2 regions of the Clostridium sp. NSJ-145 genome follow, and region 2 is predicted to be linked to the other one. Evidence: a T-box and tRNA genes for the amino acid it is inferred to sense, from the RefSeq annotation. Region 2 holds a T-box; the other holds one or more tRNA genes.
The links. The T-box of region 2 lies ahead of argS (arginine--tRNA ligase). A T-box ahead of a tRNA ligase gene usually reads a tRNA of that ligase, here a tRNA-Arg.
Positions count from the first base shown of each region.

Region 1 (8,565 bases), on a different contig from region 2:
CGTGTCCAAAAATAATCACTCTCCTAATTTACAAAAATATTTTATTTTTAATTATATCATACGCTAAAATTATATGATATAAATTTCCAATAAATTAAATGTAAATTCATATTTAATACAATTTATAAATATTTTAACACTTTAAATATAACTCACTATTCACATACGTTAATAGTAGTACACTCTATGTAACTTTAAAATCCAAAATCCTAGAAAGTTCTATTTACAAAATCCAAGATTTTGAATTTATCTTATTGTTTAATTTTAGTATTTGATTTAAAATGTTTCTTATAACATAAATTAACATAATTTTGAGGTGATAATTTGTTTATTATTAATTTTATTCGTGGCTTTTTTATGGCCTTAGCTGATAGTGTTCCTGGAGTTTCAGGTGGTACTATAGCATTTATACTTGGTTTTTATGATGATTTTATAAATTCACTAAACTCATTGATATCAAGAGATAATATGGATAACAAAAAGAACTCTTTAATTTTCTTATTTAAATTAGGAATTGGTTGGGTTACTGGAATGGTATTATCAGTACTATTCTTATCATCAATATTCGATGCTCAAATCTACAAAATAAGTTCTTTATTTACTGGATTTATAGTAGTTTCAATTCCATTAATAATAAGTCAAGAGAAGGATTCTATAGTTGGAAAATACAAAAATATTTTATTTACTATTATAGGAATCACTATAGTAGCTCTTATTACTTACTTCAATCCAGCATCTTCTAATGGTGGTCTTAACCTTTCATTAGATAGCTTGTCAATCGGATTAGGTATATTTGTATTTGTAGCTGGTATGATAGCTATTTCTGCAATGGTACTTCCAGGTATATCAGGTTCAACATTACTTTTAATATTTGGACTTTATACCGGAATAATAGGTGCTGTAAAAGAAGTTCTTACTTTTAATTTCTCTTACTTACCAATATTAATAATATTCGGTTTAGGAGTATTAACTGGTATAGCAACAACAATAAAAGTTATTAAATTCGTACTAAAGAAATACAGATCTCAAACAGTATATTTAATATTAGGACTTATGATTGGTTCTCTATATGCAATATTTATGGGACCTACAACTTTAGAAGTAGCAAAACCAGCTATGAACTTATCAAGCTTTAGCTTTATATTCTTCATTATTGGTGGAGCATTAATATTAGGATTAGAAAGATTAAAAGTAGTTTTTGAAAGTAAAGAAACTAAAAATATATCTAAAAATAGAAAAGGAGCTTAATTAAGCTCCTTTTTCTATATTCAAATTAATATAAGTTATTATATCCCTACATTTCCACTATTAATACCTTGAACTGATTCACTTAATGGAAGCCAATTTAATATTTTTAAAATATATTCATCCCAAAAATACCAGTTATGCTCTCCTGGTCCCTCTTCATAAGTTACATCAAAACCATTTTCTATTAATACTTCTCTAAACTGTCTATTCGCATCTATTAAGAAATCTTCAGTGCCACAACATAAGTATATCTTAGGAGCTGCCTCTACTCCAGATAATTTCTTAGCTAATGCTTCATAATCTTTATCGCTTCCTTTTATCTTTGATACATCACCAAATACCCCTGTGTAATATTGGCGACCACCCATCATAGCCGTTATTCCTTCTTCTGTCCCATATACAACTTCATCTAAAACAAGTCCTGATGAAAGTCCTGCTACATATCCAAATGTATTATAGAACTTAAGTCCATTAACTATGGCTCCATATCCCCCCATAGATAATCCAGCTATAAAAGTATCTTCTCTCTTATGAGATAAGTTGAACATCCTTCTTGTCATTTCAACTAGTTCTTCACCTATAAAGTCGCTAAATCTCTCACAAGTGTACTCATTATTTATATAAAACTTATTTTCTCCCGAAGGCATTACTACTGCTATATTCTTTTCTTGAGCCCATGATTGTATTCTTGTTCCACTAATCCAATCACCATTATTTCCAAATATACCATGTAGTAAGTATAAAGTTTTAAAAGGTTTAACTTCTTCCTCTTTATCAAACACCAACTTATCTACAGGTAAAATAACATTAATACTAACTGTTCTCATTAATGTTTTTGACATAAAGTCTACTTTTAATTGTGCCATAGTATTCTCCCCTTTTACATCTATCAAAAATTATTATGCTATATTTTCTTTTGCATATAAAACTGCTCCTAAAATATTTGAATCATTGCTATATAAACAACGTTCAATCTTAGTAGTACATATATCCATAAAATATACCTTCATACTACTAAATTTTTTTCTTACAAGATCAATAAACCAATCTTCTTCACTAATTCCACCACCTAAGCATATGACCTGAGGATTAAAGAATAAAACAATGTTATATAAACCTACACAAATGTTATCTACCCAATCATTAATGGCTTCTACTGCTATTTTATCACCATTTAAATACTTCTCACATACGTCTGTACCATATTTTAAGCATTCAGTAGTTTTGCTATTATAAATATCAATTAAAGCTGACATCGAAGCAATTGTAGCAAAAAACTTTCCTTTTCCATTCTTATAATCTAATAATAAAGGGGAAAATTCTCCTGCTATACCATTCATCCCCTTGATAACTCCACGGTCATCACAAATGCATCCACCAATTCCAGTTCCAATTACAAAATAAGCACTAGACTTAGTCCCTTTACCATTGCCTATTTTAAACTCACAATATCCTGCTGCTTTAGCATCATTAAGAGTGTAAACCTTCTTGCTTGTCCTTTTTGATACCTCTTCATTTACATTTGTGCCACACATAACGCATACATTGGGAGCTGCTTTAGATAATACATTAGAATTACTATCAATTACTCCAGGTGCTGATATACCTATCGCTTCATACTCATAATTCTCTAAGCCATCACATAAATAATCATAAAATTCATCTTTACTTTCTTTCATTTCAGAAGGCTTTTTCCACTTTTCTACTACATTATTATTCTCATCTATTAATGCATATTTTATAAAAGTTCCTCCAATATCAATTCCTAAATACATTCTTTTTCTCCTCATAATCTCAAGTCTTTTTATTTAATATTCATTACTTTCATTCTGAAGCTTATATCCTATCATTTACTTTTGTTTTTTCTATAAGCATTAGGTGTCATGTTATATTTCAATTTGAATTTATTTATAAATGCCATTTCATTTGGAAAGCCACACTCTAAAGATATATCTATAACTTTTTTATCTGAGTTTAAAAGTAAATGTACTGCATTCTCTAATCTTATTTCTGTTAAGTATTTATGAAATGTTTTTCCCAAGCACTTTTTAAATAATATTGAAATATTTTGTGGCGTATAATTAAATTTTTCAGCTACATAATTTAAAGTTATATTCTCTTTATAATTAAAATTTATATAGTAAATTATTTTATTTATCGTATCATTAAAATTACTAGTAACAATATTCTCTTTAGCATAATTCTCATCTTCAACAATAGTAGTTAATAATAATAATAGATTAGCCTTATATTTCATTTGAGAAATATAATTATTAACTTCTATATGTTTTATAACATTTTCATAATAAAACAAAAATTTTGATATATTACTTATCTTGAATATCTTTAATGTAAAATCATCACGATTTAAATATTTTAATAAGAAATCATACTTAATGTGTAGACATTGATGATTACCACTACTACTTATTGATTTTATGCCATGCAATGTAGTTCCACCTATAACAATTGCCTCTCCATCACCTACTAATATATTTCCATTCGCCGTAGTAACTTCAATACTGCCTTGGACCATATATATTATTTCTAGAGACTCATGCCAATGCCTCCCAATTACCCCGTTACCAGTTGAAAATTGATCACAATAAGTGCATATATTATGGGGATCATTTATCCATGGTTCACCTATCTTTTCAAAAGGTTCATACTCATTTTTATATTCAAAATATACAGTATCACCAACATTAAATACCTTTATAACTTGATCCGATTCTTGAACATCTACCATAATAACCTCTCCCCATTTCACTAATAAATTTTATTAACTACTAATCAAGTATTTCTCCATTAGATTCAATAACCTTCTTATACCACTCAAATGATTTTTTCTTACTTCTTTTTAATGTTCCATTTCCCTTATCATCCATATCAACATAAACAAATCCATACCTCTTCTTCATCTCTCCAGTACCAGCTGATACTAAATCAATACATCCCCATGGTGTATATCCCATCAAATCTACTCCATCATATTCAACAGCTTTTTTCATTTCAACTATATGTTTTCTTAAATAATCTATTCTATATTCATCATTTATTGATCCATTTTCTTCAACATTATCTATTGCCCCTAAACCATTTTCTACTATCATTAATGGTTTTTGATACTTATCGTATAATCTATTTAATACTATTCTTATACCTTGAGGATCTATAGGCCATCCCCATTGTGATTCTTCTAAATAAGGATTTTTTACTCCTCCTAATTGATTTCCTCCAGTCTTATTCTTATCTTCCTTTGTTGAAACAACACCAGAGTTATAATAACTAAATGCTATATAATCTACTGTACCTGCTTTTAGTATCTCATCATCTTCATCCTCTTTTTCTAAGGTTATATTTAATCTTTCTAATTCTTTAAGCTTATAAGATGGATAATATCCTCTAACTTGTACATCTAAATAAAAATCCTTAAATCCTCTATCTAGTTCCATAGTTTTTATTACATCATTAGGATTGCAAGTTTCAGGGTAAAATAGTATATTTGCTACCATCAATCCTATTTTAAATTCTGGATTAATCTTATGGCCTAAAATAACAACCTTTGCACTGCTTAATAATAAATTATAGATAGCTTGTTGTTGCCTCTGTAAATTTGATGCTTCAGTTATTCCTAATGTAGTATAATCTCTTAAGAAATTAACCTCATTAAATGTCATCCAATACTTAACCTTATTCTTATATCTATTAAATATAGTCTCACAATATCTTTCAAAGAAACCAATAGTCTTACGATTTAACCATCCATCATATTCAATAGCTAAATTTAATGGAATATCAAAATGATTAATTGTTACTACAGGTTCAATTCCATACTTAAGTAATTCATCAAATACATCATCATAGAATTTTAAACCTTCTTCATTTGGTATTTTATTGTCGCCATTTGGAAAAATTCTTGACCAATTTATAGACATTCTAAAGCACTTAAATCCCATCTCAGCCATTAATGCAATATCTTCCTTATAATGATTATAAAAATCTGTTGCTACATGACTTGGGTAATATATATTTTCATCTATGTATGCCTTAGCTCCTTTTGGTAAATCTTCAAATCTATTTATAGCCTTTTTTGTTCCATCTTCTAATTCAATTGTTATTTTTCGCGGTGTATGTTGATCACCATCTGTAATTACATCTGCAGTCGCTAATCCTTTACCTCCACTAATATATCCACCTTCATATTGGTTAGCAGCTGTAGCTCCTCCCCATAAAAATCCTTCAGGAAAACTCATAATAATACTCCTCTCACCATTTTAAATTTCAATATTCAATATAAAGAAAGGTTGAATTAATAAAAATTCAACTTTTCTTTATTCCTTTTATATTAATCAGCAGCAATTTCACTTGCCTTTAACATTTCTTGTTCATCTTTATAAGCATTAGCATCATCTACCATAAAGAATGGTAAGTACATTAAGAAATGAATTGTTACTGATACTCCCCATATTAATAATAGATTTAATCCACCACTCATTACTGAACTAACAAATCCAGGAGTAACCCATGGTAAAGATATAGTTGGATTTAATGTCACTGGTAGAATATTAACTAATAATATTGCTACAGCCCCAGATGCTAAAGATGTAAATACCATTGGAATAAAGTATAGTGGGTTTAACATTGTTGGGAATCCAAAAATAATTGGTTCATTAATATTAAATATATTTGCTGGTATAACTAACTTTCTCATTGATTTATACTTTTCAGATTTTGCAAACAACGTCGCAATACATAATCCTAAAGTATTACCGTTTCCTCCAACATATACTGCCGCACCTACTATAGAGAATGTTAAGTATGGTAATGCTTGTCCTGCTAAGAAAGCTTCTGTATTTGCAGTACCTGCTGCCATTAAAACTGGTATATAACAACTCAATATAGGACTTGGATGAATCCCAAAGAACCAACATAAATTCATAAAACAATACATAAAAATCAATGCCCAAGGTGATGTACCAAAATACATAACTGGCTTAGAAATTACCTCTGTTATAAATGTAAATATATCTCCATATGATGTTAAAGAAATACCCCATTTAATCATGAATACCCCAAAGAATAAGATCATTGCAACAAATGTTGGTGCTAATGAATCAGCAACCATAGGTGGTACTGAATCCGGAAGTTTTAATTTTAAGTTTTTATTCATTAATTTACAAAAAATCCAAGGTGTTAATAGACCTACGATCATAGCAACAAAAATACCATTGCTTCCCATATTACTTGTCAACAATGACGTAGCCATAACTCCATCAATTTCTGAAGTTTTAATTGGCATTAATGTAATAAATACTGCTGCTGATACTACTGCTCCTGTGATAGCATTTTTTCCTTCAATCTTTGTATAGTTATAAGAAATACTTATAACTACATAAATAGCTAATAATGATAACGTTAATGATATAAAATCTTGTGCAACTTGATATAGTCCCATACTTACTAAGAAATTTTGCCATGGAGTAATAGGTAGATTTCCTAATACTGCAATTGCTGCTGTTCCTAAAGAAATTGGCATAGTTGCCATAAACCCAGCTGTTAATGCTCTTATAAACTTATTAGTTGATACTACATTAGCAAAAGGTCCCATTACTTTTTCTATTCCGCTTTGAAATTTGTCAAAAAAACTCATTTTTTTCTCCCCCTTTTATTTGTTTACAATTTAAATTTTAATATCGTTTACATATATTGGGTATGTGATTTTTCAAAAAAAGACCTTAAAAAATTAAAACCTTTACTTAAATTATATATTATACAAATATGTTGTTTTTTCAAAAAGTGAAATTTTCATACAACTTTACTTATATTCGAATTCTTACTTATATAAAAAAAATCCACAATCCTTTTTATTAAGGTTGTGGATTTTTACTGGTACTCCCAACAGGAATCGAACCTGTATCTATCCCTTAGGAGGGGACTATTCTATCCATTGAACTATGAGAGCACACTAGCTAAATATATTTTATTACATCTATTTATATATGTCAAATTTTTCTACTTTGCCTATTTTACATATTTATCATCTTAGAATCTTTGATATTAATCACATTATCTTTAATTAAGAATATTATAATAAAATTATTATATATTGGTGTAGGAATTCCTATTTTTAGTCCTATAGCTACTTCATATTCATCTTGTAAATAATCATCTTTATTTATTTTTTTAGAATATAATAACTCTGCATCTCTCAAACAATAAGTAGCGTCTCTACCAGCAAAAATATTTACTTGAATTTTTATATATAATGCTAAAGTTCTTATTAAAGCTTCTTCTATTTCATTATTTTTAGTATCTCTCACATATAATTTTGATATACTCTTATTACATCTACTATAATCCTCTAAATAATCTAAAACTATTCCCCACTCTTCAACCTTGTTGTATTTAGGTGTATCTGACTTAAAACTAACTATAACCTTAGCTTTATATAACTCCGAATTTTCTTTTAAGAATTCTTTATCTCCATAAACTATTGCCTTTAACGCTAATGGAAGCTCTTCTCTAAAAATCTTATCTCTAATAATAGTTTTAGACAAATCTGAATCTAAACTTATTTGAAGATATACTTTTAATGTATATCTCCCATCACTCTCTTTCCATTCAGCTAATACTTCATCTCTTGTTTCATTTGTTTTTTCATAGTTATATTTTTTATCTATAGTTAAAAATAAATCTGCTGTTTCATCAGAATGAGTTAATGTATATTTTCTATCTTTTTTATTGTTTATATCTATGTCTTTATATTCTACAAATAATTTTTCCGGAATAAATTTAGACACTTTAAGTCTCCTCTTATAATTTTTAGTTAATTTCATTATATGTTTTTAAAATTTATTGTTCACTACAAATATTATCCTTTATTTTTGTTTTAATTTGGTATTTAAAATTTAAGAAAGTTGCTATTTTCAAAGTTTTATAACTATACTTTCAACCAATAAAAGCATAGATTTTAAATTTTACTTATAGTATACTTTAAATAAGTTTATAAATTTAAGGGGTTGAATTGAATATGATTAGAACTATAATTTGGTTTATTTGGTTTGCTATTAGTTTAATAATAAGCATACCTTTTGTTTTTAGAGTTAACTACTTAATAAAAAAAGATAGAATTGAAGAAAGTAAGAAACTTATTCATAAATGCACAAGTCTTTGGGCTAAATCACTATTGAAGATAGCTGGTGTAAAAATAAATGTTAATGGTATTGAAAATATACCTAATGATAAAACTGTATTATTCATAGGTAATCATCAAGGTAACTTTGATATTCCAATATATCTTTCTACTATACCTAT
Region 1 is NZ_JAJNOS010000015.1:64,656-73,220, reverse strand. It holds gene LQE93_RS13475 (HlyC/CorC family transporter) at 1-9, opposite strand, end outside; gene LQE93_RS13470 (DUF368 domain-containing protein) at 325-1,248, shown strand; gene LQE93_RS13465 (alpha/beta hydrolase) at 1,287-2,114, opposite strand; gene LQE93_RS13460 (ROK family protein) at 2,148-3,023, opposite strand; gene LQE93_RS13455 (helix-turn-helix domain-containing protein) at 3,095-3,997, opposite strand; gene LQE93_RS13450 (glycoside hydrolase family 1 protein) at 4,038-5,504, opposite strand; gene LQE93_RS13445 (PTS sugar transporter subunit IIC) at 5,597-6,901, opposite strand; tRNA gene LQE93_RS13440 (tRNA-Arg) at 7,139-7,213, opposite strand; gene LQE93_RS13435 (staygreen family protein) at 7,278-8,051, opposite strand; gene LQE93_RS13430 (lysophospholipid acyltransferase family protein) at 8,282-8,565, shown strand, end outside.
Region 1: it has a tRNA-Arg gene. The T-box ahead of argS (arginine--tRNA ligase) is inferred to sense a tRNA for this amino acid. The anticodon was not compared.

Region 2 (8,565 bases):
AGAACTTGTCCTTTGACTCTATATAATCCACATCAATGTTACCTAAATCAGTAACATAATGATTCTTTCCTAATATTTTATCAAGGTTGTTTTCTCTTAAAATGTCAGGTCCCTTTTCTACACCGGGTCTATCGCAACCATAAAAAAGAGGCATTCCAATAATACTTATATCCATAAAAAACCTCCAATAAACAACTTATTTTTTAAAACAATAAATATATATTAATACTTAAAGTTTTAGAAGTAAACAATAATTTAAAAAATATAGTAATTTATCCGTAATAATATATTCCTTATACTAATATTCTGCCCATTAAAATATTAAGAAAACGATAGAAAATTAAGAAATTTAGGATTTTTTTTCCGATTAAAAATGGCTAAATAATATTTTTTAAATCGATAAATGTAAAATTTATAAAGAATTCATATTGTTATTAAGTTTTTTTGTGAAAAATGTGATAATATATACTAAGAATATAATAAATACTTTAATTTGTTCACAAAATAATTATGAAGAAAAGTAAAAAGTAAAAAGTTTCAAAATTATAATTAATACGTAAATTTATAGTTATTAATTATGGAGGTTTAATAATGAGTGAAGATAATACAGTTAAAAGAAGGCAGAATAAAGATAAGAGAAAAAAGTGGTCAAATAGGAAGAAAATAATTGTATCTACTATATCTGTTTTAATAGCAATTATTATGCTTTTATTAGGCGGATATCTTTATGTCAGAGGTAAAATATATAGTAATGATAATTCTAATTCTATAAAAGATAGTGAGTATCAAGAAGTACCTGGAATAACCAATGTATTGCTTATTGGTACAGATGCAAGGACTTTAGATGAACAGTCAAGATCAGATTCTATAATAATTGCGACTTTAGATAATAATACTAAAAAAATTAAATTAACATCATTATTTAGAGATACCTTAGTAAATATTCCTGGGTATGGAGAGCAAAAGTTAAATGCAGCTTATGCTTTAGGTGGTCCAAGTTTACTTTTAGAGACTATAAATGATACATACGATATACATATAGATAAATATGTAGTAATTAATTTCTGGGGATTTGAAGCTATAATAGATCAAATTGGTGGAATAGAAGTTGATGTAAAAGATTATCAACTTGAAGAACTTAATAAGTACATTGGAGAATCTACTGGCGGAAATGATTGTCCAGTAACGCAAACAGGATTGCAAGTTTTAAATGGAAAACAAGCATTATCTTATGCAAGAATAAGATACAATACAGGTGATGAGTTTGAAAGAACTGCTAGACAACAAGAAGTTTTAATGAAGGTAGCAGAGAAGCTTAGGGAAACAAAACCAAGTAAATATCTTGGAATAATGAATAAAATGTTAGATTATATAAAAACTAACATTGATCCACTGCAAGCTTTAAATATGGCTTATACAATATATAAATTCCCTTCTTTAGTTACAGAACAATTACAAATACCAACGCCAGAACTTGCTGAGGGAAGATTGTATAAGGATTTAGGATGGGTATTCTTAATGGATGGAGAGCAAAATGCTCAAATTCTTCATGATTTCATATATAATGATAAAATTCCTAATCCTGATGAATTTGATTACTATTCTTTATATCAAAAGTTAGCTCAATATGCTGCAGATGAAGATATATATAATAGTCAAAATGGAATAAATCCAGAAGATTATGAAAATATTGATCAAGATTTACCAAAACAAGAGGAAATAACAAAACCGCCAGTTGAAGAAAAGCCTATAGAACAACCAGGTGGAAGCACAGAGCAACCAAGTGAAGGTACGGAGCAACCGGGTGGAAGTACAGAACAACCAGGTGGAGGCACAGAGCAACCAAGTGAAGGTACAGAACAACCAGGTGGAAGTACAGAGCAACCAGGTGAAGGCACAGAGAAACCAGATGAAGGTATAGAGAAACCAGGTGAAGGCACAGAACAACCTGTAGATGGAACTGATAAACCTGTAAATGCAACAGATCCAGTTCAACCAGAAGATATATCACAAGAACAACCACAGACATAAGAAGATTAAGTATATTGTAATAGTAAATGGAGATAGGTATTTATCTCCATTTTTTATTAAAAATTTATTAATAATATAAAAAAATAATTAATATATGATATAATAACTTTAAAACAATAAGAACACGAGGTGAAAAGATGGGTTCATTTAGAGGGATATTACTAAATATTATACTTAGTATTCCAGCAGTTATGATTGCATTTACTGCACAAGGATATGGAAAAGCTTTTGTTGCTGATAGATTGGGCGATAAAACTCCTAGATTTCAAGGTAGACTAACGCTAAACCCAGTAGCACATTTAGATCCTATAGGATTCTTAATGATACTTTTAGTTGGATTTGGTTGGACAAAACCGGTAGAGACAAATCCAAGTGCTTTTAAAAGAGGTTATAAAGATTCAATTAAGGTTGCAATAGCACCACCTTTAGCGAATTTGATAGTAGGTTTTTTAGGGGCAATAATATATGTTTTATTTAATAAGTTGTTTATGTGGCTTCCTGGCAGTATATTTGTTGTAATAGCAGGAATGTTAGGAGCTATAGTTACAGTAAATGTTGGGCTAGCTATATTTACGCTACTTCCACTTCCTGGCTTAGCTGGATTTGATATATTTAGAGCAATATCACCAAAGAATTTTTATAAGTATGCGGATAAAATATATCAATATCAGTTAATAATATTAATGTTAGTTATAGTGCTTGGTAGAGGAATACTATCAATGGTTTCTTCATATATAATTAACTTCTTTTTATATATTGTAAGCTTTATATTTAGCTTTATATAATAAAAAAGTAAGTAGTTTAAATGCCCTTATGTTTTAATAAGGGCATTTAATTTTTACTTACTTTTTACGTATTATTAAATCTCTATCGTATACTTCTCTAAAGAAATCTCTAGCTCTTAATGCTTGATGAATTTCTACATCTAAATTAAGTGGTGAAGATAGGAGAATAATAACTTCTTCATCATTAAGTGTTACTTCAACATCTTTAACAGAAGAAACTAGGCTTCTATCTAATCCTTCTGCAATCTTTAATAAAGCTCCAATTTCATATATAGCTTTTAAATCAAGCTTATTGATTATAGATGAGAATTGAGGAACTGGTATTTGATAATTATTAAATCTATGTGATGCGGCAATAGCAGCGCTCATTAATAACTCTTTATGATTTAGAACATTTATATAAGAGTTAAGAATTATATAAAAAGAATGTTTATGATGCTGTAAATAATTAATACTTATACCACAATCATGAAGTAGTGAACTAGTTTTTAATATATTTAAATAATTATCATCTAAGTGATGTAATGGTTTTAAAGCGTTAAATAAATCTAAAGTTATTTTATAAACTTGATTAGCGTGATCGATATTGCAGTTTAATGAATGTAGTATACCATATAAACTATAGTCTAATATATCATGAATTACATCATAATTATTATCTAGGAATTCATAAAGTATACCTTCTCTTAATGAATGATTAGATATCTTTATATATCTTGAGCTCACTAAATCAGAAATATTATGGAATATTGCTAAAGAAGTAAATATTGTATCAGCCATATCTTGCTCAAGACCCTCTATCTTACGACGTTGTCTTAAATCTTTAGATTTTACCATGTTATAAAGTTCATGTATTTCATTATCTAATAATTCATAGTTATTAAAATTATCAAAAGGATAACGTCTACGTTTTTTATCTATTTTAGCTATATTACGACCTACATCTCCTATAAGAATTATCGACTCAAAAGAATTATTTAACCAATCAACATCTTTTAAGTGATTACTTATGAAAGAATTACATTCATCTATAGAATCAGATAAAATTCTATCGTTTAATCCATAATTATATGTTAAATTAATATTACCAAAAGGTAGTACTGACCATTCTTCGATATTACCATCTTTAACCCAGGTTAAATTTGTTGAAGTACCAGTTATTTCAACAACAAGAGAGTTTTCTACATTTAGGCTTTTTACTATTCCTAAATAGTTATAATATATTTCTTCTTTTGGAGTTAATATTCTTAAGTCTAAATCGAAGTTATCCTTAAGTGATTTAACTATGATTTCGTTGTCACAAATTTGGTTGAATGAATTTGTTGCTATAGCAATTATATTCGAAGTGCCACTAGCTAGACATAAAGACTCGTAAGTTTTTAATGTGGAAATTATATAATGCAATTTTTCATTACATACCTTACAAGTATTATTTAAATTGTAGCAAATCTTCATTGGGGTTTTTAATTCATCTACAACTCTGAAATACCCGATTTCTTCAATTTCTGCAAGTACAAGTCTAAGTGAACTTGAACTTATATGAATAATTCCAATTTTAACCATAACGCACCTTTTCTTATCTCATTAAATTTATATATTACATTATCTTATTGTACATTTAATTTTATATAAGTTCAAATAAAAATTTATGATTTATTGACAAAAAATCTTTTTATTAGTTATAATAAAATGAAAAAAGAAATTCTATGAAGAGGAAAAGTACTTTAGTTAAGTCTTAAAGCGAGTGAACGATGGTGTAAGGTTCATAAGATATATTAAAGGAAATAGAGCCTTGGAGAAGTTTACCGAATTAAGTAGGATAAACCGTAGTAGCTGCGTTAAAGCGTCGAGGTGGCATTGAATAAAAATGCAATTAGAGTGGTACCGCGGAATATCCGTCTCTTTATTTATGGAGATGGTTTTTTTTATTTTAAGGGAATAATAGAAAGTATAACAATTTTTTTGAAGAACTTAGAGTACTTTGAAAATTTAAAATATTATTGTGATAATAAATGTTGGAGGTAGTTTTATGGATTATAAAAAGAAAGTTGCAGAACTTATAAAAACAGAAGTAGATATGGATATAGAAAGCATAGAAAAGTTAATAGAAATTCCACCAAAGCCAGAGATGGGAGATTTTGCTTTCCCATGTTTCCAATTAGCTAAGGCTTTTAGAAAAGCGCCTAATATGATAGCAGAAGAGTTAAAGGAAAAATTAGATAAGGAAGGTTTTGAAAAAATAGAAAGCTTAGGACCTTACTTAAACTTTTTTGTTGATAAAGGGACGTTTACTAAGAATACAATAGAAAAAATACTTGCTGAAGGTGATTCTTATGGAAGCTCAAATATAGGTGAAGGAAAGACAGTATGTGTTGAATATTCATCTCCTAATATAGCTAAGCCGTTCCATGTAGGACATTTATTTACAACAGCTATAGGGAATTCTTTATATAAACTATTTAAAAAAGAAGGCTATACAGTTGAAGGTATAAATCACTTAGGAGATTGGGGAACTCAATTTGGTAAGCTTATATCTGCTTATAAAAGATGGGGTAATGAAGAGGCTCTAGAAAAAGATGCAATAGCAGAACTTTTAAGAATCTATGTTAAATTCCATGATGAAGCTGAGAAAGATCCATCTTTAGAAGATGAAGGAAGAGCATATTTTAAAGCTTTAGAAGATGGAGACAAAGAAGCAGAAGCTTTATGGGAAAGATTTAGAAATTTAAGCTTAAAAGAATTCCAAAGAGTATATGATATATTTAATGTTAAGTTTGATTCGTATGCAGGTGAAGCTTTTTATAACGATAAGATGGATGTAGTTGTAAATGAGCTAAGAGATAAAGGTTTACTAGTTGAAAGTAATGGAGCTCAAGTTGTAATGCTTGATGAATACAATATGCCTCCATGTATAGTTTTAAAGGCTGATGGGGCATCTATATATGCTACAAGAGACTTAGCAGCTGCTATGTATAGAAAGAATAAGTACGACTTTTATAAGTGTATATATGTAGTGGGAACTCCACAAGCATTACATTTTAAACAAGTATTTAAGGTATTAGAGCTTGCAGGGCACGAATGGGCTAAGGATTGTGTGCATGTTGGATTTGGATTAGTTAAGTTTGCTGATAGAAAATTATCAACTAGAAAAGGTGAAGTTATACTTCTTGATGACTTAATAAGAGAATCAATAGATAAGACTTTAGAAGTAATAAATGAAAAGAATCCAAACCTTGAAAATAAAGAGGAAGTAGCTAAAAAGATAGGGGTAGGAGCAGTAGTATTTACTTATCTTAAGAACTCAAGAGAGAAGGATATAGTTTTTGATTGGAAAGAAATGCTTTCATTTGAAGGGGAAACAGGTCCGTATGTTCAATATTCTTATGCAAGAGCAAATAGTATATTAACTAGAGCTGGTGAAGTAAATGAAGCTCCAGACTTTACAAAGTTAAATTCTAAAGAAGAATTTGAATTAGTTAAAGCATTAGAAAGTTTTGGTAAAAACATTCATTTAGCTATTGAAAAATTAGAACCATCAGTTGTTACTAGATATGTTATTGAAGTGGCTAAGACATTTAATAAATTCTACAATAATCATTCAGTGTTAAATTTAGAAGATAAGAGTTTAATGGCAGCTAGATTAGCGCTAGTAAAATCTACATGTCAAGTAATTAAAAATGGATTAGAATTAATAGGTATAGAAGTAGTAGAAAAAATGTAGGATTTGAAAGTAGGAGCTATGCTAAATAGCTTCTACTTTTGTTAATTTATGATATTAACAAAAAGATAACAGAAAGTTTATTATCGGAAGGATAAATTCTGTTATAATCAAAGAGTAAAATGAAAGGAGGCACAAAGAACGTGTTTTTGAAGAACAATAAGTATAAAGATGCAGTGGTAGCTGCATTATGGATAGTAGTTTTTAGTATTTTAGCATTTAAATTGTTCGGGTACCTAGATGACATAACAAGCACTCTAGGAAAAATAATTTCGTTATCAATGTCATTTATATATGGAATAGTAATAGCATATGTATTAAATCCTATAGTAAAGATAATTGAATCAAAAACGAAAATGAGAAGAAGTCTTGCAATAGCTGTAACTTATATATTGTTTATTACGATAATCGCAATTATATCAATATATGGAATACCGAGTTTAATTGATAGTATTAGAGATATGATTAATAAGGTGCCAGGTTATATAGATTCAGCTCAGAGATTCTTAAATGATATAGTTAGCAACGATAATATTAATGGATTAATTAATTCTACTGGTACATTAGGTACAATACAGTCATATATAGAAAAAATAGGATATGTTTTAATGAATTTATTAGAAGGTTCATTTAATACTTTATTTAATTTATCCTCACAACTTGTTAAAGTAGTTCTAGGATTCTTAGTATCTATTTATGTTTTATCAGATAAAGATAAACTTATAAATGACTGGAAGAGAGTCTTAGTACTAGTGTTAAAAGAGAAGAGGGCAAAACAAGTTATTGAATTTGGTAGAATATATAACAATATGATAGGTACATATATAGGAATAAAAGCTATAGATTCAACTATAATAGGGATAATGGCATTTATATTGTTAACTATAGTAAAATCAGAGTATGCTTTATTGCTTTCTATAATTGTTGGTATAACTAATATGATACCTTATTTTGGGCCTTTTATAGGAGAGATAGTAGGATTTTTTATAAATATATTTGTTTCTCCGACTAAAGGTTTAGTAGTGTTCTTAACGTTATTTGCATTACAGATGTTTGATGGTTGGTATTTAGATCCTAAGCTTATAGGAAGTAAAGTTGGGGTTAGACCATTCTGGATTATATATGCAGTAGTGATTGGTGGAGGATTCTTTGGACCTATTGGAATGTTACTTGCATCTCCAACAGCAGCTACAATGAAGTTTTACTATTCAAAGCTATTAGAAAAGAATAAAGAAGTAATAAAGAATATTGAAAAAGTATAAAAAAAGGAGTGTATGGACTCCTTTTTTTATACATAATAGTAATTAGTTATATCAAAATTTATATGAATTTTATTTATCATCGTTTTTATATTTAGAGCAATGAGAAGAACAACTTCCACAATTACAATTGCCTTTAGATGATTTTTTTATGTTTTTATATATTATAAATGATGCTATTAAAACTATCACTATTGTTATAAAAATCTCCATAATATACATCTCCTTTATATGATTAAAGAACCTATATTAAATACTAAGAAAGATACTATCCAAGCTAAAACAAGTTGATATCCAACAGAGAAAAGTGTAATTTTTAAACCGAATTCTTTTTTCATAGTACCTAAAACAGTTATACAAGGTGTATATAGTAAAACAAAAACTAAAAATGATAGTGCAGATAATGCTGTAAAGTGTAGTGGTAATAAGACAGAAAGGTCTCCGGCGAATATAACACTCATAGATGAAACAACAGTTTCTTTGGCAATTAATCCTGTTAATAGCGAAACAGAAGCTTGCCAGTTACCAAAACCTAACGGTTTAAATATAGGTGCTAAGAAACCACCTATAGATGATAATATACTGTTATTAACATCTGTCATGCCTGAAAAATTAAAGTTCGATAAGAACCATAAAACTACGCTCATGGCAAAGATTAATGTACCAGCTTTTATGATAAAACTTTTACTTTTTTCATAAAGTTGATTTAAAATACTTTTAAATGATGGTAATTTATATTCAGGCAATTCAATTAAGAATGGCTCTTCATCTT
Region 2 is NZ_JAJNOS010000007.1:125,938-134,502, reverse strand. It holds gene rocF (arginase) at 1-175, opposite strand, end outside; gene LQE93_RS08075 (LCP family protein) at 592-2,031, shown strand; gene LQE93_RS08070 (site-2 protease family protein) at 2,169-2,816, shown strand; gene LQE93_RS08065 (Ppx/GppA phosphatase family protein) at 2,874-4,379, opposite strand; T-box leader at 4,514-4,722, shown strand; gene argS (arginine--tRNA ligase) at 4,846-6,537, shown strand; gene LQE93_RS08055 (AI-2E family transporter) at 6,678-7,796, shown strand; gene LQE93_RS08050 (FeoB-associated Cys-rich membrane protein) at 7,866-8,006, opposite strand; gene feoB (ferrous iron transport protein B) at 8,021-8,565, opposite strand, start outside.